DNA from 2 places in the Streptomyces sp. GbtcB7 genome. Region 1 is predicted to be linked to the other one. Evidence: riboswitches for the same ligand, from Rfam matches in the RefSeq annotation. Region 1 holds a riboswitch; the other holds the start of a gene.
The links. Region 1 has a riboswitch for glycine ahead of gcvT (glycine cleavage system aminomethyltransferase GcvT). Riboswitches for the same ligand answer to the same signal wherever they lie in the genome.
Positions count from the first base shown of each region.

Region 1 (10,658 bases):
CCATGACCTTGTGGTTGATCTCGGTCGAGAGCTTGGTCTTGCCCGCTTCGTCCAGCGTGGTGACGTACTGGTCGAACAGACCATCGATGGTCTTGTCGTTGATCAGGGCGAAGTTGTTGTTACCGCTCGGTGCGATGTACTTGCTGTCCCACAGCGGCAGACCGAAGCCCTGGACGGTCGGGAAGTCCGGACCCCAGCCCATGATGATGATGCCGTAGCCCTTCTTCTTCACGTTCGAGGGGCTGCCGATGATGCCGGTGGTCTGCGAACCGTCGAACTGGTCGATCTGCGCGTTGATGCCGATCTTCTTCAGCGACGCCTGCAGCGACTGGGCCGTGGCGACCTCGACCGGCTTGTTGTTGCGCACCGCGATGGTGGTGGAGAAGCCGTTCGGCTTGCCGCACGCCTTCAGCGCCGCCTTGGCCTTCTCGACATTGCCGTTCTTGTCGGCGCCGGAGATGGCGTACGGGTCGTACTTCTGGCCCTCGGAGCCCGGGACGGACGGCGGGAGCATGTTGGTGCCGATGTCACCACCGGCGACCGGGCCACCGCGGGCGGTCTGCAGCGAGACGTGGTCCGCACCGAGGATGACGGCCTTGCGGCACTCGACGTTGTCGAACGGCTTCACGCTCTGCGGGAATGCCGCGTACCGGATGTAACCCGAGATCGGGTTGTCCAGGTTGGCCTTGTGCTCCTTCAGGGCGGTGGTGCGGCCCTGCGGGGACATGCCGGTCTGGTTGATGTCCAGGTCCAGGTCACCGTTGAGCAGGCGCTGGTCCAGCTGGTTGGCGTCCGAGTAGAACTGGACGGTGATCTTGTCCGGGTACGCCTTGCGGATCGGGTCCGAGGACTGCGTCCAGTTCGTGTTGCGCACCAGCGTCAGGCTCTTGCCCGGGCTGTACGACTCGAACTTGTACGGGCCGGAGGAGAACGGCTTCAGGCCGTACTTGGACTTGGTGTCCATGTCCTGGCGGACCGGGGAGGCCGAGACCAGACCCAGCACCTCCTGGAAGTCCGAGTTGGCCTTGGGGAGGTGGAAGACGATCGTCTTGTCGTCCGGCGTGGTGATGGCCTTCAGGCCCAGCTTGTCCTTGGACGTGTCCTTGTAGGGACCCTTGTACTCGCCCTTGGGGTCGAGGAAGTCCTTGAGGTACGTCGGACCGCCGGACAGCACGTCCTGCGCCCACACGCGCTCGATGCCGTACTTCACGTCCTTGGACGTGATCGCCTTGCCGTCCTCCCACGTGACGCCGTCACGCAGGGTGTACGTGTAGGTCTTGCCGTCGTCGGTGACCTTGGCGAGACCGGTGGCGAGGTCCGGGGTCAGCTCGGCGCCGGCCTTGCCCGGCTCCGTCTTGCCCGTGACCAGCTGGCGGCTGTAGTAGCGCGCGAAGTCCCACATGAAGCCGTAGTAGCCACGCGTGGTGTCCCACGAGTCCGCGTCCTGGGCACCGCCGAACCGCAGCGTGCCGCCCTTCTTGACCAGGGAGGCCTGGGCGACCTTGTTGTTGGCGGCGTCGAAGCCGGCGGCGCCGGTCTTCGAACCGTTGTTGTCGTCGCTGCCTCCACCGCCGCACGCCGCCGTGGTCAGCAGTGCGGCGACCGCAGCAGCGGCGGCAAACGCCTGCTTACGCCGCCCTGAGGTGCGTTGGGTAGTCACGATCTCGGATCCTCCGGATTTGATGAGAGACCCCGTGTCGATGCCACGGGACGCTTGGGGTGTGGCAGTTCAGCGGGAGGCCTTCGGGTCCAGCGCGTCCCGCACGCCGTCGCCGAAAAGGTTGAAGGCAAGGACGGTGATGAAGATCGCCACACCAGGGACCACCATGTACATGGGGTCGGACTCGTAGTAGTCGATCGCGCTCGACAGCATCTGTCCCCAGGACGAGGTGGGCGGCTTGACGCCCACACCCAGGAAGCTGAGCGCCGCCTCGGTGAGGATGTTCGTGGGGATCATCATCGTCGTGTAGACGATGATCGGCGCGACCAGGTTGGGCAGCAGTTCCTTGAACAGGATGTAGAACCGCCCGGCGCCCAGCGATCGCGCGGCCTCGACGTACTCGCGCTCACGCATCGAGAGCGTCTGGCCGCGCACCACGCGTCCGATGTAGGGCCAGCCGAAGAAGCCGATGACCAGGATCATCACGAACACGCGCACGTTGGAGCCGGACAGGCCCAGCATGTCGTTCGGCATCACCGAGACCAGGGCGATCGTGAACAGGAGTTGCGGGAAGGCCAGCAGGCCGTCCATCACGCGGCTGATGAGCGAGTCCACCCAGCCTCCGAAGAAGCCCGCCAGGATGCCGAGCACGGTGCCGAGGACGACCGCGACGACGGCGGAGAGGAAGCCCACCAGGAGCGAGACGCGGGCACCGTAGAGGATGCGGGCGAGGATGTCGCGGCCGTTGACGGGCTCGACGCCCAGCAGGTGGTCACCGCTGATGCCGCCCAACGACCCCGTGGGGGTGCCGAACAGAGGGTCGATCAGCTTCTCGTTGAAGGTGTCCGGGTCCTGACCGAGCAGGTGGGTGATCACTGGCGCCAGCAGGGCGACCACGATGAGGACGAGCACGACGATGCCGCCGGTCAGGGCGAGCTTGTCCCTCTTCAGGCGCTCCCAGGCGATCCGGCCCAGGGAACGTCCCTGCACGACCTTCTCGCCGGCGGCGGCAGCCGCCGCTTCTTCGGCCGCACTCGGGGCCGCTTCCGCGGTCGGCTCGTGCAATGGTGCCGTCATCTGGCAGGGACCCCTCTCAACCGGCGGTAGCCGGCCCACACGTGCCGCTTGTAGCGGCGTGATCAGTCCGTCGTACACAGGGGCTAAACCCCCTGGAGCGGGAGTCTTCAACGCCTCGGCGATCTGTAGCCAGACTTGACGGTGAATGGATGCGTAAACGTGATGCTGTCAGGGGGGTTCCGTTATCCGGACGGCGGGTAACGGGGGTCGGACGCGGGGCATTTGGGACACCGGAGGTTAATACGGGCATTAACCGGACGATCCCTTGCCATCTACGCGCGAAGAAATGCAGAGCCGCGGTGAAGGACCCGTGCCGATCCTTCACGGTTCGGCGGACGGCGGATCAGTATCCGCCGGGTGCCGGTGGATAGCCGTACCCACCCGCCATCGGAGCCTGGGCGGGGCCCGCGGGGGCCGCGTGGGCCTCGCGGTCGTAGAACGGCCGCGCGTTGGCGCGCAGCCACAGCGCCACCGGGTCGTACTCGTCCGACATCGCGACGGTCGACACGGGCAGCCCGTCCGGAACCGCGCCGATGGACTGCTGCATCATCGCCCGCACCGAGTCGACGGCGGGCGGCGAAGTGTCGTAGACGTCCAGTCCGATGGCCAGATACGGCGCCCCGAGCGCCGGCTGCACCCAGGCACGGCGCAGCGAGCGCACGGCGGTGGTGCGATGGGCGTTCTGCGTGAGCAGGGCGTAGAACTGCGGGATCTCGATGCCGGGTTCGGACAGTCGCAGCGGACCGGCGGGCTGGCGCTCCAGACCCGCCGCGATTCTGCGCAGATCGAGCCAGGGAATGCCGACCCCGCCGCCGGGGGCGTGCGGATTGAGCCAGAGCCCGAAGTGGTCGGGGTAGAGGGTGCGGGCCACGTCGAGACCGTCGACGACCTCGTACGACCGGTTCCAGCCGCTGGCCGAGAGCTCCTGGGCGGAGGTGACGCACGGCGCGTATCCGAAGCCCTCCACCTCCATGTTCCCGTACTGGGCGTCCGGGGAGCCCGCCTGGCCGTGCCAGAGCAGCATCCACACCTGGCCGGACGACGGGGTCGCGAGCGCGCGAAGGAGCGCCTCGTAGGCGTCGTAACGCCCGGGCGTCACCTGGCGCAGCATGTGCTCGACCTGACCGGCCGCGGCCGTGCCCGACGCGCTCACCTTCAACCGCCCCTTCGCGAAGAAATCATGACGTCGACCAACACCTCGGCCGAACCCCGGCCGAGCCATGAAACCAGCTTAAGCGGCGAATGCGCTCCGCTGGGGGAGCGGTTGAGAGCTCGGGGCCCCTTGTGGTCTGGAGGCTGCCGGTTGATCGTGGCTGGGCGCGCCCCCGCGGCGGAGCCGCACAATGGTCACAGCCTCGCGCCCCTTTCGGCGCGCTTCTACTGGGTCTGCTGATAGAAGGGCCGTACTTGGGCTCGCATCCAGTCGGCCACCGGGTCCTGGGCGACGTCGAGGAGGACGAGGTTCACCGGCCACTTGACCGCGACGCGGGAGAGGGCCCGGGAGAGGGCGTCCATGGGGAGGGCGCGGAGGTCTCCCTCCCACACGGAGAGTTCGACCCCGACGAACATGACCGGGTCGTCGCCCTCGATGCTGGCCAGACAGCGGCGGGCGGTCAGGACGACTCCCGTCGCCGCGAACTCGGCCGAGGCGGCGGCGAAGAAGTCCACCGGGTCGTCCTGCCAGTCGGGCTCGTAGAGTTTCACCCGGCCACCGCTCGTGGGCCCGTCCAGTGGGGTGCGCCCGGTCCGGCACAGCTCGGCGACCGCGAGGGGCGGCAGCGGCACTCCGACCGTCCCGTCCGGGTTGATCGCGATACCGACCTGCGGAGGCAGCCCGCGGGCGAACTCGACCGCGGGCGCGATCGTGTACGACAGATGGCTGCCGGCGACCTGGCGGAACTGCTCCTCGGAGCTGAAGACCGGCACGTACGCCTGGCCCTCGATCTCCAGGATGGGCAGGTCGAGGGATCCCGCGTGCGGTCCGCCGCCGTTGGGCAGCGGCACCCAGACGAAGCTGCGGCCGAGGACCTCGACGATGCGGCCGCCGGCCGAGGGCACTCCGAGGGACGCGGAGAGCACCTCCTCCAGTTCGTTGCCCGGCCAGCCGCCGTGCGAGTGGGGGTGGGGGCCGGGTTGCGGGTACGCCGGGACCGAGAAGTCCGGGAAGTCGGGGATGTCCATCTGTCTACCTGTCTACCGCCTGCGGTGAACCACTGTTCTGGTGTTCTGGCTGGAAAGGTTAGTGGGCCTGTATGACTTCACGACCGCTCTCGGCCACTCGCGGCCGTTTCTCAGCCACCGAAGCCGATCCGCCGCAGTACGTCCGCCGCGTCCCGGTCGAGGAGCACCGCCGAGCCGCAGCCCTCCGGCAGGTCGCCCCGCTCGACGGAGCGCAGCAGCCGGGCAACCGCGCCCCGGTGACGGGCGAACGCGTACCGCGAGACGCCCCGGCCGCGCTCGCGCTGGCCCTCCAGCGCCGTGCCGGGCGTGACGTCGAGCAGCAGCAGGTGGAGGGTGCCGCCGCGGCGCTGGGCCTCGCGGGCGAGCCAGCGGCGCACCCAGGCCTGCGTACCGCAGTCGTGCACGACGAGCCCGGCGCCGGAGCGCAGGGCGCGACGCAGGCCCGCGTAGTGCGCGAGGCGGACGAGGGGCCGGTAGAGGGCGTACGGCAGCCGGCCGCCGATCCGCTCGTCCCAGCGGTCCCGGGTGTCCTGGGAGTCGATGCGCGGGCCCTCGACGGCGCGGCGCATCAGGGTCGACTTGCCGCTGCCCGGCAACCCGGTGACCACGACGACGTCGGCCGCCGCGAAGTGCAGACCGTGCGGAGAGTGTCCCGCGCGCTCTCTGAGGTCGCGGACGACGGCCGTCGGCAGCGCTCCGCACGTCTCCCGGGTCCTGGCCGGGGCACCGGGCTGCTCGGGCAGCGCGAGGCCCGAGGTCGTGGCGTACGCCGTGGTCCTGTTCACCGTGATCGTCCTCCCCTTGGGTGTGGAGTCCCATCCCCGTCGAGTGTAAAGAGAAGGTAATGCGCGGTGTCTCTCGTTTCCGTACGCGGACTGCCACAGGCCGGTTACAGATGCGGACTGCCGTGATCGGACGGCGCGTGCGATGATGTGCCCGCCAACTGCATACCGGCCGCTTGAATCCGCGCGGGAGAGTTCCGGGAACCTTCGGGTACCCGGGCGCCGAAGGAGCAAGTCCCTCCCTTGAATCTCTCAGGCCCCGTTACCGCGCGGGCGAGGCACATCTGAAAAGCGGGCCGCTGTCCAGTGGCTCCACCCAAGGTGCAAGTCAGGACCTCCGTTCGCGGGGTCGTGATGAACCTCTCAGGTTCCGATGACAGATGGGGAGGAACGACCTCGCCGTCATGCCTTGGGAGCCCCACCGATGAGCAGTAACGCACCCCGTCTCACCGCGCTCGATGCCCTGCATCGCGCGCTCGGCGCGACGATGACCGACTTCGCGGGCTGGGACATGCCCCTGCGCTACGGCTCCGAGCGCGACGAGCATCTCGCCGTGCGCACCCGGGCCGGTCTCTTCGACCTGTCGCACATGGGCGAGATCACGGTCACCGGGCCGCAGGCCGCCACCCTGCTCAACCACGCGCTGGTCGGCAACATCGCCTCCGTCGGCGTCGGCCGCGCCCGCTACACGATGATCTGCCGGGAGGACGGCGGCATCCTGGACGACCTGATCGTCTACCGGCTGGCCGAGAACGAGTACATGGTCGTCGCGAACGCCTCCAACGCCCAGGTGGTGCTGGACGCGCTGAGCGAGCGTGCCGCCGGCTTCGACGCCCTCGTGCGCGACGACCGGGACGCGTACGCGCTGATCGCCGTGCAGGGCCCCGAGTCCCCCGGCATCCTCAAGTCGCTGACCGACGCCGACCTGGACGGGCTGAAGTACTACGCCGGTCTGCCGGGCACCGTCGCGGGCGTCCCGGCGCTGATCGCCCGCACGGGCTACACGGGCGAGGACGGCTTCGAGCTGTTCGTGGCCCCGTCCGACGCCGAGAAGCTGTGGCAGGCGCTGACGGACGCGGGCGCGCCCGTCGGGCTCGTCCCCTGCGGCCTCTCCTGCCGCGACACGCTGCGCCTGGAGGCGGGCATGCCGCTGTACGGGCACGAGCTGACCACCTCGCTCACCCCCTTCGACGCGGGGCTCGGGCGGGTCGTGAAGTTCGAGAAGGAGGGGGACTTCGTGGGACGTGCCGCGCTCCAGGAGGCCGCCTCCCGCGCCGAGGAGAACCCCCCGCGGGTACTCGTCGGTCTTGTCGCCGAGGGCCGTCGCGTGCCGCGCGCCGGGTACCCGGTCGTCGCCGACGGCAAGGTGATCGGCGAGGTCACCTCCGGCGCGCCCTCCCCGACGCTGGGCAAGCCGATCGCGATGGCGTACGTCGACGCCGCCCACGCCGCGCCCGGCACGGCCGGGGTCGGCGTGGACATCCGGGGCAGCCATGAGCCGTACGAGGTCGTGGCGCTGCCGTTCTACAAGCGCCAGAAGTAGCTTCGGGGCCGAAAGGGCCCCGTCCAGCGCGCCCACGTGACGCACGCCGCTGTGTCACGTCTCGTATCCCAAGACCACTCGGTCATCCCGTTCATCCGCACTCCCCCGCGTACAGGAGAATTCAGGCCATGAGCAACCCCCAGCAGCTGCGCTACAGCAAGGAGCACGAGTGGCTGTCGGTCGCCGAGGACGGCGTCTCGACGGTCGGCATCACCGAGTTCGCGGCCAACGCGCTCGGCGATGTCGTCTACGCCCAGCTTCCGGAGGTCGGTGACACGGTGACCGCGGGCGAGACCTGCGGCGAGCTGGAGTCGACCAAGTCGGTCAGCGACCTGTACGCGCCGGTCACCGGCGAGGTCGTGGAGGCCAACCAGGACGTGGTCGACGACCCGTCGCTGGTGAACTCCGCCCCCTTCGAGGGCGGCTGGCTGTTCAAGGTACGCGTCACGGACGAGCCGGCCGACCTGCTCTCCGCCGACGAGTACACCGAGTTCTCCGGCTCTTAAGGACTTCTGACTGATGTCGCTTCTGAACACGCCCCTGCACGAGCTGGACCCGGACGTCGCCGCCGCCGTCGACGCCGAGCTGCACCGCCAGCAGTCCACCCTGGAGATGATCGCCTCGGAGAACTTCGCTCCGGTCGCGGTCATGGAGGCCCAGGGCTCGGTCCTGACCAACAAGTACGCCGAGGGCTACCCGGGCCGCCGCTACTACGGCGGCTGTGAGCACGTCGACGTGGTCGAGCAGATCGCCATCGACCGCGTCAAGGCGCTCTTCGGCGCCGAGCACGCGAACGTGCAGCCCCACTCGGGCGCCCAGGCCAACGCGGCGGCGATGTTCGCGCTGCTGAAGCCGGGCGACACGATCATGGGTCTGAACCTCGCGCACGGCGGGCACCTCACCCACGGCATGAAGATCAACTTCTCCGGCAAGCTGTACAACGTGGTCGCGTACCACGTGAACGACGAGACCGGTCAGGTCGACATGGACGAGGTCGAGCGCCTCGCCAAGGAGTCCAGGCCGCAGCTGATCGTGGCGGGCTGGTCGGCGTACCCGCGTCAGCTGGACTTCGCCGCGTTCCGTCGGATCGCGGACGAGGTCGGCGCGTACCTGATGGTCGACATGGCGCACTTCGCGGGTCTCGTGGCCGCGGGCCTGCACCCGAACCCGGTGCCGCACGCCCACGTGGTCACGACCACGACCCACAAGACGCTGGGCGGCCCGCGCGGTGGCGTGATCCTGTCCACCGCCGAGCTGGCGAAGAAGATCAACTCCGCGGTCTTCCCCGGCCAGCAGGGCGGTCCGCTGGAGCACGTGATCGCCGCGAAGGCCGTCTCCTTCAAGGTCGCCGCCTCCGACGACTTCAAGGAGCGCCAGCAGCGCACGCTGGACGGCGCGCGCATCCTGGCCGAGCGCCTGGTCCAGGACGACGTCAAGGCCGTGGGCGTGGACGTGCTGTCCGGCGGCACGGACGTGCACCTGGTCCTGGTCGACCTGCGCAACTCCGAGCTGGACGGTCAGCAGGCCGAGGACCGTCTCCACGAGGTCGGCATCACGGTCAACCGCAACGCCATCCCGAACGACCCGCGCCCCCCGATGATCACGTCCGGCCTGCGCATCGGCACGCCCGCGCTCGCCACCCGCGGCTTCCAGGCCGAGGACTTCACCGAGGTCGCGGACATCATCGCCGAGGCACTGAAGGCACCCTCTCCCTTCGGGGCGGCCGACGCGGAGTCCCTCAAGTCCCGGGTCTCCGCCCTGGCCGACAAGCACCCGCTGTACCCCGGCCTGAAGTAGTACCGCCTGAAGTAGTACAGAACCAGTTCCTGCGAAAGTTCACTTTCGTACAGAAATTCGCACGGAACGTACGATTCACCGGGACGCCGCGCACACTGGAACTGGAGCTGTGCGCGGCGCCCGCCCCCATGCACCACCCCTGTTGTGAGGAGTCCCCGTGGCCATCTCGGTCTTCGACCTGTTCTCGATCGGCATAGGCCCGTCGAGCTCCCACACGGTGGGCCCGATGCGTGCGGCGCGCATGTTCGCCCGCCGGCTGCGCAACGAGGAGCTGCTGGACTCGGTGGTCTCCGTCCGGGCCGAGCTGTACGGCTCCCTGGGCGCGACCGGTCATGGCCACGGCACCCCGAAGGCGGTGCTGCTGGGCCTGGAGGGCGCGTCGCCGCGAACCGTGGACGTGGAGGGCGCCGACGACCGCGTGGAGCAGATCAAGTCCTCGGGCCGCCTCTCGCTCCTCGGCACGCACGAGATCTCCTTCTCCTTCGCCGACGACCTGGTCCTGCACCGCCGCAAGGCCCTGCCGTACCACGCGAACGGCATGACGGTCTTCGCGTACGACGCCTCCGGCGCACTCGTCCTGGAGAAGACGTACTACTCGGTCGGCGGCGGCTTCGTGGTCGACGAGGACGCGGTGGGCGAGGACCGCATCAAGCTCGACGACACGGTGCTCAAGTACCCGTTCCGCACGGGCGACGAGCTGCTGCGGCTGACGAAGGAGACCGGCCTGTCGATCTCCGCCCTGATGCTGGAGAACGAGCGGGCCTGGCGCACCGAGGAGGAGATCCGCGAGGGCCTGCTCGCCATCTGGCGTGTGATGCAGGCGTGCGTCTCCCGGGGCATGGCCCGCGAGGGCATCCTGCCGGGCGGGCTCAAGGTCCGCCGCCGCGCCGCCGTCTCGGCCCGCCAGCTGCGGGCGGAGGGCGACCCGTTGGCCCACGCGATGGAGTGGATCACGCTCTACGCCATGGCGGTGAACGAGGAGAACGCGGCGGGCGGCCGGGTGGTCACGGCCCCCACGAACGGCGCCGCGGGCATCATCCCGGCGGTCCTCCACTACTACATCAACTTCATCCCGGGCGCGGACGAGGACGGCGTCGTGCGCTTCCTGCTGGCCGCCGGCGCCATCGGGATGCTCTTCAAGGAGAACGCCTCCATCTCCGGCGCCGAGGTCGGCTGCCAGGGCGAGGTCGGCTCGGCCTGCTCGATGGCCGCGGGCGCCCTCGCCGAGGTCCTCGGCGGCAGCCCCGAACAGGTCGAGAACGCCGCCGAGATCGGCATGGAACACAACCTCGGCCTCACCTGCGACCCCGTCGGCGGCCTCGTCCAGATCCCCTGCATCGAACGCAACGGCATGGCAGCGGTCAAGGCGGTCACCGCCGCCCGCATGGCCATGCGCGGCGACGGCTCCCACAAGGTCTCCCTCGACAAGGTCATCAAGACCATGAAGGAGACGGGCGCGGACATGAGCGTCAAGTACAAGGAGACGGCGCGGGGCGGGCTGGCGGTGAACATCATCGAGTGCTAGGGAAATAGGCCCTGACCAGCGCGTTCGTTTCTTTCGGCGCTGTCGGGGCCTTCCCTGCTCACACGGCGGCAAGAGTTCGTAGCACGTACGCAA
Region 1 covers NZ_JAGXJM010000014.1:42,860-53,517, reverse strand. Annotated here, with positions in the region: gene KVT44_RS23275 (ABC transporter substrate-binding protein) at 1-1,660, opposite strand, end outside; gene KVT44_RS23270 (ABC transporter permease) at 1,730-2,737, opposite strand; gene KVT44_RS23265 (enhanced serine sensitivity protein SseB C-terminal domain-containing protein) at 3,081-3,890, opposite strand; gene KVT44_RS23260 (enhanced serine sensitivity protein SseB) at 4,115-4,918, opposite strand; gene KVT44_RS23255 (AAA family ATPase) at 5,029-5,709, opposite strand; glycine riboswitch at 5,878-5,978, shown strand; gene gcvT (glycine cleavage system aminomethyltransferase GcvT) at 6,125-7,243, shown strand; gene gcvH (glycine cleavage system protein GcvH) at 7,372-7,749, shown strand; gene glyA (serine hydroxymethyltransferase) at 7,763-9,040, shown strand; gene KVT44_RS23235 (L-serine ammonia-lyase) at 9,198-10,565, shown strand.

Region 2 (10,658 bases), on a different contig from region 1:
GAACCGAGCGTGCGGCCCGCCTATGGGTCGGGGACCCAGCGGCTCTACAGCTTCCGGGATGTCGTCGTCCTGAAGATCGTGAAGCGGTTCCTCGACACGGGAGTGTCGTTGCAGAACATCCGCACCACGGTCCAGCACCTCAGGGAACGCGGCTTCCGGGACCTGGAGCGGATGACGCTGATGAGCGACGGCGCGACCGTCTACGAATGCTCCTCGCCCGACGAGGTCCACGCCCTGTTGCAGGGTGGTCAGGGCGTCTTCGGGATCGCCGTGGGCGTGGTGTGGCGGGACGTCGAGAGCGCGCTCTCGCAGTTGCACGGGGAGCGTGTGGACACGGGCGAGACGCTCGTCGGGCACAACCCGACGGACGAGCTGGCGCGCCGGCGCAATCGGGCCGTCTGAGGTCCGAGAGGCATTGTCAGTGGCGTAGGGCAGCATCGGACATGTGAGAACCGCGCCTACGATCCTGCATCTCGACATGGATGCCTTCTTCGCTTCGGCGGAGCAGGCAGCCAAGCCGAGCCTGCGCGGGAAGGCCGTCGTCGTGGGCGGGCTCGGACCCCGTGGAGTCGTCGCGACCGCTTCGTACGAGGCACGGGTCTTCGGGGTGCACTCGGCGATGCCCATGGCCCAGGCACGGCGGCTGGCGCCGAACGCCGCGTATCTCGTGCCCCGCTTCACGCTCTACCGGGAGGTCAGCGAGCAGGTGATGGGGCTGCTGGGGGCGCTGTCGCCGCTGGTGGAGCCGCTGAGCCTGGACGAGGCGTTCGTCGATCTGGAGGCGGGGGCAGCGGCCTGGGACGAGGCTTCCGCGCGGCTGGCCGGGGCGAAGCTGCGCGCGGACATCCGGGCCGTCACGGGGCTGACGGGTTCGGTGGGACTCGCCGCGTCCAAGATGCTCGCCAAGATCGCTTCGGAGCAGGCGAAGCCCGACGGTCTCGTGGTCATAGAACCTGGGACGGAGCGCGCGCTGCTGGGGCCGATGTCGGTGCGGACGCTGCCGGGAGTCGGGCCCGCGACCGGGGACCACCTGCGCCGGGCCGGGATCACCACGGTCGACGAGATCGCCGAGGCGGGCGAGGACGAACTCGTACGGCTGGTGGGGAAGGCACACGGGCACGCGCTGTACGCGATGGCGCTGGCGCACGACGAGCGGCCCGTGGTGGCCGAGCGGGAGACGAAGTCCGTGTCGGTGGAGGACACGTACGACGTGGACATCCACGACCGGATGCGGGTCGGCCTGGAGGTGCAGCGGCTCGCCGACCGATGTGTGCGGCGGTTGCGGGATGCGGGACTGTCCGGGCGGACCATCGTGCTGAAGGTGCGGAGGTACGACTTCTCGACGCTGACCCGGTCCGAGACGCTGCGGGGGCCGACGGACGACCCTGGCGTCGTACGGGAGGCTGCCGCGCGGCTTCTGGAGGCGGTGGACACGACCGGGGGTGTGCGGCTGCTGGGGGTCGGCGTCTCGGGGCTCGCCGACTACACGCAGGAGGACCTGTTCGCCCAGGCCCAGGCTCAGGCGCAAGCGGAGGCGGAGGCCGCCGCGGGGGAGTCGGCGGTGCTGGAGCATCCGGACGAGGAGGGGGCGGAGGAAGCGGCTGCCGAGCAGGCGCCGCCTGCCGAGCGGCGGTGGCCTGCGGGGCATGACGTGCGGCATGTGGAGTACGGGCATGGATGGGTGCAGGGGAGTGGGCTCGGGAGGGTGACCGTGCGGTTCGAGACGCCTTACTCCGAGCCGGGGCGTGTGCGGACGTTTCGTACGGATGATGTTGCGTTGGAGTTGGCTGATCCGTTGCCGTTGGTGAGGGGGCCCGTGTGCGATCGCCGTGGGGGGTGAAGTCGGCTTGGCGCTGCGGGCCGGTACGTGGCTGGTCGCGCCCACGCGGCGGAGCCGCATGATGTCAGCGCCCCGCGCCCCTTTCGGGGCGCGTCAGCTGGGCCACATCTAGAGAAGTCAACCCTCGTCCGTGCCTGCCAGGCGGCCGAAGTCACGGTCCGGGGGTGGGGGTGGGGGTGTCACGTCCAGGCCGTAGTGGTGGTAGAGCTGGAGTTCCTGTTCGGGGGAGAGGTGGCGGCCCACGCCGAAGTCGGGGGCGTCCTTGATCAGGGCGCGGTCGAAGGGGACACGCAGCGTGCCCTCGACGACTTCGCTTGGCTCCAGGGGGACGAAGGCGTCCCTGCTGAACAGGCCCGTCCGTATGGCGGCCCACTCCGGGACGCCGGTCGCGTCGTCGAGATAGACCTCGTCGACCGTGCCGATCTTGGCGCCGTTGCAGTCGAGCGCCTTGCGGCCGATCAGGTTGCGCGGATCGATGTCGGTCTGCACGGTCCCTCCACTCGCTAGCAACTCATCCGTAAGCACTACAAAAGAGCACATTCGGGAAGGTGGCCACTCGAAAGCTCGTGCGTTGTCCTCGCTGGTAGGCTGGCAAGCGGCTGCTGATCCCGTGCGGGAGAGTCCTCCAGACATCATCGGAGGCGCCGAAGGAGCAAATCCTCCCCGGAATCTCTCAGGCACACGTACCGCACGGACGAGGTCACTCTGGAAAGCAGGGCGGGTGTCGAAGGCCTCCGCCCTCACCGACGGTGAAAGCCGGGTCGCAGTGAGCGGGCGGGCCGGTGAAGCTCTCAGGTTGAGATGACAGAGGGGGAGGCCGTCGGGGTACCCGCGCCGTGGTGCCCCTCGAAGGTCGTGTCAGACCAGGAGGCCTCCGCAATGACCGCCCATCGCATTCCGCTCTCCGAGCTCGAACAGGGAATCCCCTTCGAGCAGCGCCACATCGGGCCCGACTCCGAGGCGCGGGCCAAGATGCTCGCGCAGGTCGGGTACGGCTCGCTCGACGAGCTGACGGCCGCCGCGGTGCCGGACGTCATCAAGAACGCCGAGGCGCTGAAGCTGCCGGGCGCGCGCACCGAGGCCGAGGTACTGGCCGAGCTGCGCTCCCTCGCGGACCGCAACCAGGTGCTCGACTCGATGATCGGCCTCGGCTACTACGGCACGTTCACGCCGCCGGTGATCCTGCGCAACGTCATGGAGAACCCGGCCTGGTACACCGCGTACACGCCGTACCAGCCGGAGATCTCCCAGGGGCGGCTCGAAGCGCTGCTGAACTTCCAGACCGTCGTCGCCGAGCTGACCGGGCTGCCCACCTCCGGCGCCTCGCTGCTCGACGAGGGCACCGCCGCCGCCGAGGCGATGGCGCTGTCCCGGCGCATGGGCAAGAACAAGAAGGGCCTCTTCCTGGTCGACGCGGACACCCTGCCGCAGACCGTCGCCGTCATCGAGACCCGCGCGGAGCCGACCGGCGTCGAGGTCGTCGTCGCCGACCTGGGCGAGGGCATCCCGGCCGAGATCGCCGGGCGTGAGATCAACGGCGTACTGATCCAGTACCCGGGCGCCTCCGGTGCCGTACGCGACCTGAAGCCCGTCATCGAGCAGGCGCACGAGCTCGGCGCGGTCGTCACGGTCGCCGCGGACCTGCTCGCCCTCACGCTGCTCGCCTCGCCCGGTGAGCTCGGCGCCGACATCGCGATCGGTACGACCCAGCGCTTCGGCGTGCCGATGGGCTTCGGCGGTCCGCACGCCGGATACATGGCGGTGCGTGAGAAGTTCGCGCGCAGCCTGCCCGGCCGACTGGTGGGCGTCTCCGTGGACGCCGACGGACACAAGGCGTATCGGCTCGCCCTGCAGACGCGGGAGCAGCACATCCGCCGTGAGAAGGCGACCAGCAACATCTGCACGGCGCAGGTGCTGCTCGCGGTGATGGCCGGCATGTACGCCGTCTACCACGGTCCCGAGGGCCTGCGGACCATCGCGCGGCGTACGCACCGGTACGCCACGATCCTCGCCGCGGGCCTGACGGCCGGCGGGGTCGAGGTCGTGCACGGCGCCTACTTCGACACGCTGACCGCGCGGGTGCCGGGCCGGGCCGCCGAGGTCGTGGCGGGCGCGCGCGACGGAGGCGTCAACCTCCACCTCGTCGACGCCGACCACGTGTCGATCGCCTGCGACGAGACCACCGCCCGCAAGCAGGTGGGCGCCGTCTGGACCGCGTTCGGAGTCGACGGTGACATCGAGGCCCTGGACGCCGTCGCCGAGGACACGCTGCCCGCGGCACTGCTGCGCACCGACGACTACCTCACGCACCCGGTCTTCCACCAGTACCGCTCCGAGACCGCGATGCTGCGCTATCTGCGCAAGCTGTCCGACCGCGACTACGCGCTCGACCGCGGCATGATCCCGCTGGGCTCCTGCACGATGAAGCTCAACGCGACCACCGAGATGGAGCCGGTCACCTGGCCCGAGTTCGGCCAGCTGCACCCCTTCGTCCCCGCCGAGCAGGCGCAGGGCTATCTCACCCTCATCCAGGAGCTGGAGGAGCGGCTCGCCGAGGTCACCGGGTACGACAAGGTGTCGCTCCAGCCGAACGCGGGCTCCCAGGGCGAGCTGGCCGGGCTGCTTGCCGTCCGCGGCTACCACCGGGCCAACGGCGATGACCAGCGCACGGTCTGCCTGATCCCGTCCTCCGCGCACGGCACGAACGCCGCGAGTGCCGTGATGGCCGGCATGAAGGTCGTCGTCGTGAAGACCGCCGAGGACGGCGAGATCGACGTCGAGGACCTGCGCGCGAAGATCGAGCAGCACCGCGACGAGCTCTCGGTGCTGATGATCACGTACCCCTCGACGCACGGTGTGTTCGAGGAGCACGTCGCCGACATCTGCGCGCAGGTGCACGAGGCGGGCGGGCAGGTGTACGTCGACGGCGCCAACCTCAACGCGCTGGTGGGCCTCGCCAAGCCGGGCCACTTCGGCGGTGACGTCTCCCACCTGAACCTGCACAAGACGTTCTGCATCCCGCACGGCGGCGGCGGTCCGGGCGTGGGCCCGGTCGGCGTACGCGCGCACCTGGCGCCGTACCTGCCGAACCACCCGCTGCAGCCCGCGGCCGGCCCCGAGACCGGCGTGGGGCCGATCTCCGCCGCTCCCTGGGGCTCGGCGGGCATTCTGCCCATCTCCTGGGCGTACGTCCGTCTCATGGGCGGCGAGGGCCTCAAGCGGGCCACGCAGGTGGCGGTGCTGTCCGCGAACTACATCGCCAAGCGCCTGGAGCCGCACTTCCCGGTGCTCTACACCGGTCCCGGCGGGCTCGTCGCGCACGAGTGCATCATCGATCTGCGTCCGCTGACCAAGGCGACCGGCGTCAGCGTCGACGACATCGCCAAGCGGCTCATCGACTACGGCTTCCACGCGCCGACGATGTCCTTCCCGGTGGCCGGCACGCTGATGATCGAGCCCACCGAGTCCGAGGACCTGATCGAGCTCGACCGGTTCTGCGACGCGATGATCGCCATTCGCGCGGAGATCGACAAGGTCGGCTCGGGCGTCTGGGCGGCCGAGGACAACCCGCTGCGGAACGCGCCGCACACCGCCGCCGCGCTCGGCGGCGAGTGGGAGCACGCGTACACCCGCGAGGAGGCCGTCTTCCCGGCCGGTGTCTCGGCCGCGGACAAGTACTGGCCGCCGGTGCGCCGCATCGACCAGGCGTACGGCGACCGGAACCTGGTCTGTTCCTGCCCGCCGCTGGACGCTTACGAAGAGTAGTCACCCTCGGACACGCGTCGGGGCCGGTTCGGAGATCACGTCTCCGGGCCGGCCCCTCTCCATGTCCGGGCGGCGGTCACCGCCAGCCGGTTGTGCGGCTCAGGCGGCCGTCATCACGTGCTCGCTGCCCTGGGGGCGGTGCGGGGCGATGATCTGGCCGTCGGGCAGGAGCTCACCGGTGTCCTCGAAGAGCAGAACGCCGTTGCACAGCAGGCTCCATCCCTGCTCCGGGTGGTGCGCCACGAGGCGGGCGGACTCCCGGTCGGCTGATTCGGCTGTCGGACACGGTGGCTGGTGCTGGCACATGGATGGGATCTTTCGCTGGGATGAGAGATGAGTGGTGGCTGTGGTGTCTTTCCCGCGGCTTGAAGTGCTCATGGCCGCCCCCCGGTGGCGTGTGTGTGGAACCCAGTGTTGCCCTACGGGCGTCAATCCGCAGGGATTTCGCAGCAGCGCTCCTCACAGGTTGGAGACGCGTCACCCGTGCGGACGGTTCAGTCCAACTCCACGGTCCCTTCGGGGGGTTCGTGGTGGCCGGATGGGGCTAGTCCGGTCGGGGTGGAGGGGGCGTTCTCCCTCGTACGAGCACTGTGGGGCCCGAACGAGCGGACGCGTTCGGGCGGCAACGTGCCCCGCGACCGGGACAACGGTAGCGGGGCACGGGGCGAGCGCTTGGTGTGCTTCTCCGGGTGCGTGATTACGCGGGCGAGCTGAGCAGCGGGGCGGGAGTGAGCCGGTGCGTGAGGACCGGGAGGAGTTCGGCGACGCGGTGCGGGCGATGCGCGGCGATACCGGGCGGCGCGGGCGCCAGCGGCACCAGGAGATCGGTGGCGGCCGGGTGACCGGTGGCGCCGTCCGCGGCGCAGTCGCCGTGCAGCCAGAGGGTGAGCATGTAGAGCTCGGGAACGGACAACAGTCGCGGCTGGTACGGCTGGCTCATGTTCTCGGCGTGACGCAGGGCGCGCTCGGTGGAGGCGATGTAGGGGCCTTCGAAGAAGTGCGAGAAGGCCCAGCCGTCGGGAGTGAGCATGGTGTCGGCCGCGGCCACCGACCGCTCGCCGCAGCGGATCAGGAAGCGCCATCCGGCGAGCCGGGTGGTGGAGGCGCCGGCCGGTGTGATGCGGTCCAGAACGTGTACGGGCAACGGGAGTTCGGGGGTGACGGGTCCCTGGGCCATGCGTAGGGACGGGGTGCGGGCCTCGCGGACTGCGGTGGGGGAACCGAGTGCCGTGAGGACGGTGCGCAGGGCGGGCGAGGGAGCCGGGGGGACATGCAGCGGCATGGTGGGTCGCCTCTCATTCGACAGGCACAGTGGCGCGAGGGCGGGGGCGGACGGCGCTGTCAGCTCTCGGGGTCGGAGGGGCGAGGGGTCTGGATCTGCCGACAGGATGTCGCCTGCCGCACGTCACCTCGACGACAGGACCTAGGACCGCGAGCGCCAACTCTCCGCCTCGTTTGCGGAGTTTATACGACACGTGTTCACACGGTGTTTCGTCTAGCCGTCCTGAATATGAAGAGCAAGGCGATATTCGGTCGACGAAACGAGACGTTCATCCCGATTCTGTGTCGGGGTTCGTCGGTGACCTCGGATTGCTTTGTCGGAGCGGTCGGCCGATTCTCGTCGGCGTTTTTCACGAGATCGTGTCAGGCTGAAACCGTGCTCTGGTTCATGCCCCGTGAATGTGCCTCCGGACAACGGGTACCAGGGTAGCGGTCGACGAGGCTGTACAGGGCGTTATCGATCGTGTTGCCTGGGCATCATCCTCCGGGACGGCAGGGGCCGGAGGATCGGCCTGCCCATTCGAGGAGGGACGCTTCGATGGGAGAGAAGGTCGTGGCAGGGTCGTACGACCTGTCCGATCGTCAGCACTACCGAGGCAAGCTCCGGCAGTGTCTGACGGGGCTGGCGCGGCTGCTGGAGGAGAAGCGGTTCGATCGCCCGAAGAATCTCATGGGCCTGGAGATCGAGCTGAATCTCGCCGGACCCGACGGCATGCCCAGGATGATGAATGCGCAAGTACTCGAAAGGATTGCGAGCCGAGACTTTCAAACAGAACTTGCCATGTTCAACCTGGAAGTCAACATAGCCCCACATCGATTGGACGGACGGGTATTCGATCGGCTCGCCGAGGAGCTGCACACCTCGCTCGCATATGCCCATCGAAAGGCCGGCGAACTCGACGCGGGAATCATGATGATCGGGATTCTGCCGACGCTCGACCGTGACGACCTGGTCTCCTCGAACCTGTCGGACGTCGATCGCTACACCCTGCTCAACGATCAGATCGTGGCCGCCCGTGGCGAGGACTTCGTGCTCGACATCGACGGGGTGGAGCGCCTCGTCTGTACGTCGAAGTCCATCGCGCCCGAGGCCGCCTGCACCTCCGTGCAGTTGCACCTCCAGGTCACCCCGGCGCGCTTCGCGGACGTGTGGAACGCGGCGCAGGCCGTTGCCGCCGTGCAGGTCGCGATCGGTGCCAACTCGCCCTTCCTGTTCGGCCGTGAGCTGTGGCGCGAGTCGCGGCCGCCGCTGTTCCAGCAGTCCACCGACACCCGGCCGCCCGAGCTCCAGGCGCAGGGGGTGCGTCCGCGCACCTGGTTCGGCGAGCGGTGGATCTCCTCGGCGTACGACCTCTTCGAGGAGAACCTGCGCTTCTTCCCGCCTCTGCTGCCCATCAGCGACGACGAGGACCCGCTCGCGGTCCTCGACGCCGGAGGCATTCCCAGGCTCGCCGAACTCGTGCTGCACAACGGCACGGTCTACCGCTGGAACCGGCCCGTGTACGACGTCGCCGACGGGGTCCCGCACCTGCGCGTCGAGAACCGGGTGCTGCCCGCCGGTCCCACCGTCACCGATGTCGTCGCCAACGCGGCGTTCTACTACGGGGTCGTGCGTGCGCTCGCCGAGGAGGCGCGGCCCGTGTGGACACGGCTGTCGTTCGAGTCCGCGGCGGCCAACTTCGACGCGGCCTGCCGCCATGGCATCGACGCGCGGCTGGAGTGGCCGCGGCGGGGACGGTACGGGGGTACCACCGCGCAGGTCGAGGCCGTGCACCTGGTCCGTGACGAACTGCTGCCGCTCGCCGCGGCGGGGCTGGACGCGTGGGGCGTCGAGCCGGCCGACCGGGACTACTACCTGGGGGTGATCGAGGACCGGTGCCGGCTGCGTGCCAACGGGGCGACCTGGCAGGCGGCCACCTTCCACCAGGCGCTGGAGAAGGGCCTCGCGAGGGATGCGGCGCTGGCCGCGACCACCCGGCGCTACGGCGAGCTGATGCACCTCGGTGAGCCCGTGCACACCTGGCCGGTGGGACTGCCGGAGCCGGTACCGCTGGGCTGATCGGGGCGGTCTGCCTGCGGCGGTGTCTCTGGGGCGGGCCGCTCGTCGTGGCTGTTCAGGGGGCGGAGTTTGCCCCGAGTGGTTGTCCCTGGCCAGGCCGTTGGTGACATGGTCGCCGGGCCGGGTGGCCTGCGTGGGTGTGGTTGGGGCGGATGGCCAGTGGGGGTTCCTGGACCGGGTTGGTCCGCGGGCGTGTCCCTGGGCCGGGTGGGCTGTGGTGGTGGCCCGGGTGGGGCCGCCCGCGCCGGTGCGCCCGGTCCGGCGGGGTGTGGCGCCGCGCCCAGGGCCGGGTGGCCTGTTTCGCCGCCCCGGGGCGGGCGGTGGTGGTGGTTGTTGGGGGGTCCGGTGTCAGCCTTGGCTCTGGCTGCCCGCCGCCACGATCGCCCTGAGGATCACCGAGTGGATCTGCGTGGGGTCGTTGACCTGCTGGCCGGAGCCGCCGGTCGCCTTGGCGATCTCCTGGACCTCCGCCTTGTCGGCGTCCGGGCCCACGGCGATGGCGATGAGCGGCACCGGGCGCTGTGGGTCGGTGAGCTTCTGCAGTTGGGTGACGAGGGCGGAGCGCGAGATGCTTCCCGGGTCCTGGTTGACGCCGTCGGTCAGCAGCACCAGCGCGTTGAACTTCCCCTTGACGTAGGAGGAGGTGGCCGCCTTGTACGCGGCGAGCGTGGTGTCGTACAGGCCCGTCGCGCCGTTCGGGACGGGAGACAGGGAGCTGAACGCCGCCGACAGCCTGTCCCGCTGGGTGCCGTTGCCCTTGCGGTCGCCCAGGCGTTCCGTGGGCACGAGCACCCGGTAGTCGCGGTCGCCGTCCAGGCGGGTGGAGAACTTCCACAGCCCGATCTCGTCCTCCGAGGTGAAGGTCGCGAGGGCCTGCAGCAGGGACGCCCTGGTGACGTCCATACGGGACTGGCCGGTGCCCGGCACCGGCTGCGCCATGGACGCGGAGGCGTCGACGACCGTGGTGATCCGGGCGCTCTGCACCGTGATCGTCCACGTGCCGAGTGCCTCGTCGACCGCCTTCGCCGGGGTGGGTTCGAGCGCGGCGCGAGCGAACGGCTGCGGGGCTCGACCCCCGGCCTTGGCGACCAGCGCGGGCGAGACCTTCTCGTCGTCCGTGCGGAACCCGTACCGCTCCAGGATCCGCTGCCCGTCCGACTCGCCGAGCAGTGTCATGAACCGAAGGGCGGCACGGCTCGTGTCGGTGTTCAGCCGTGACTCGTCGACCAGGGTGAACGGGTAGTCGAGCCGCGGTGACCCGTCCTTGGGATAGAAGAGGTCGAGTCCGGCGCCGCCGCCGGCCGAGGAGTTGTACGCGAACGCCGACTGCTCGGAGAGGATCAGCGCCTGGTTGCGTTGCGGATTGCCCTGCTCGGTGCCGGAGGAGTCGCGCGGGAGGGTGTCCAGGACCTGGCTGTCGCTGTCGGACGTGCGCTGGGAGAGCGTCTTCGCCATGGCCGCCGCCTGGGTGTCACCTCCCTTGATGGTGGCCGCGGCGGTATCGAGCTGGGTCAGCGCGAGCAGGCCGGCCGCGCTGCGCACCGGGTCGGCCGCACCGAGCCTCAGCCGGTCGTCCCGCAGCGCGGCGCCCGCCAACTCGGTCCAGGTGTACGTCTTCTCGGGCCACCCCAGCGACTTCGCGGCCGACGGGACCATCGCGACGCCGACCGGCGAGGAGGCGACACTGCCCGCCGCGGTCACCCGGGTCGCGTT
Region 2 covers NZ_JAGXJM010000007.1:309,291-319,948, reverse strand. Annotated here, with positions in the region: gene KVT44_RS14915 (MerR family transcriptional regulator) at 1-402, shown strand, start outside; gene KVT44_RS14910 (DNA polymerase IV) at 446-1,840, shown strand; gene KVT44_RS14905 (PRC-barrel domain-containing protein) at 1,958-2,329, opposite strand; glycine riboswitch at 2,444-2,539, shown strand; gene gcvP (aminomethyl-transferring glycine dehydrogenase) at 2,720-5,605, shown strand; gene KVT44_RS14895 (DUF5999 family protein) at 5,705-5,911, opposite strand; gene KVT44_RS14890 (hypothetical protein) at 6,303-6,887, opposite strand; gene KVT44_RS14885 (glutamate-cysteine ligase family protein) at 7,425-8,945, shown strand; gene KVT44_RS14880 (substrate-binding and VWA domain-containing protein) at 9,294-10,658, opposite strand, start outside.
Region 2: another riboswitch for glycine. It lies ahead of gcvP (aminomethyl-transferring glycine dehydrogenase); the one in region 1 lies ahead of gcvT (glycine cleavage system aminomethyltransferase GcvT).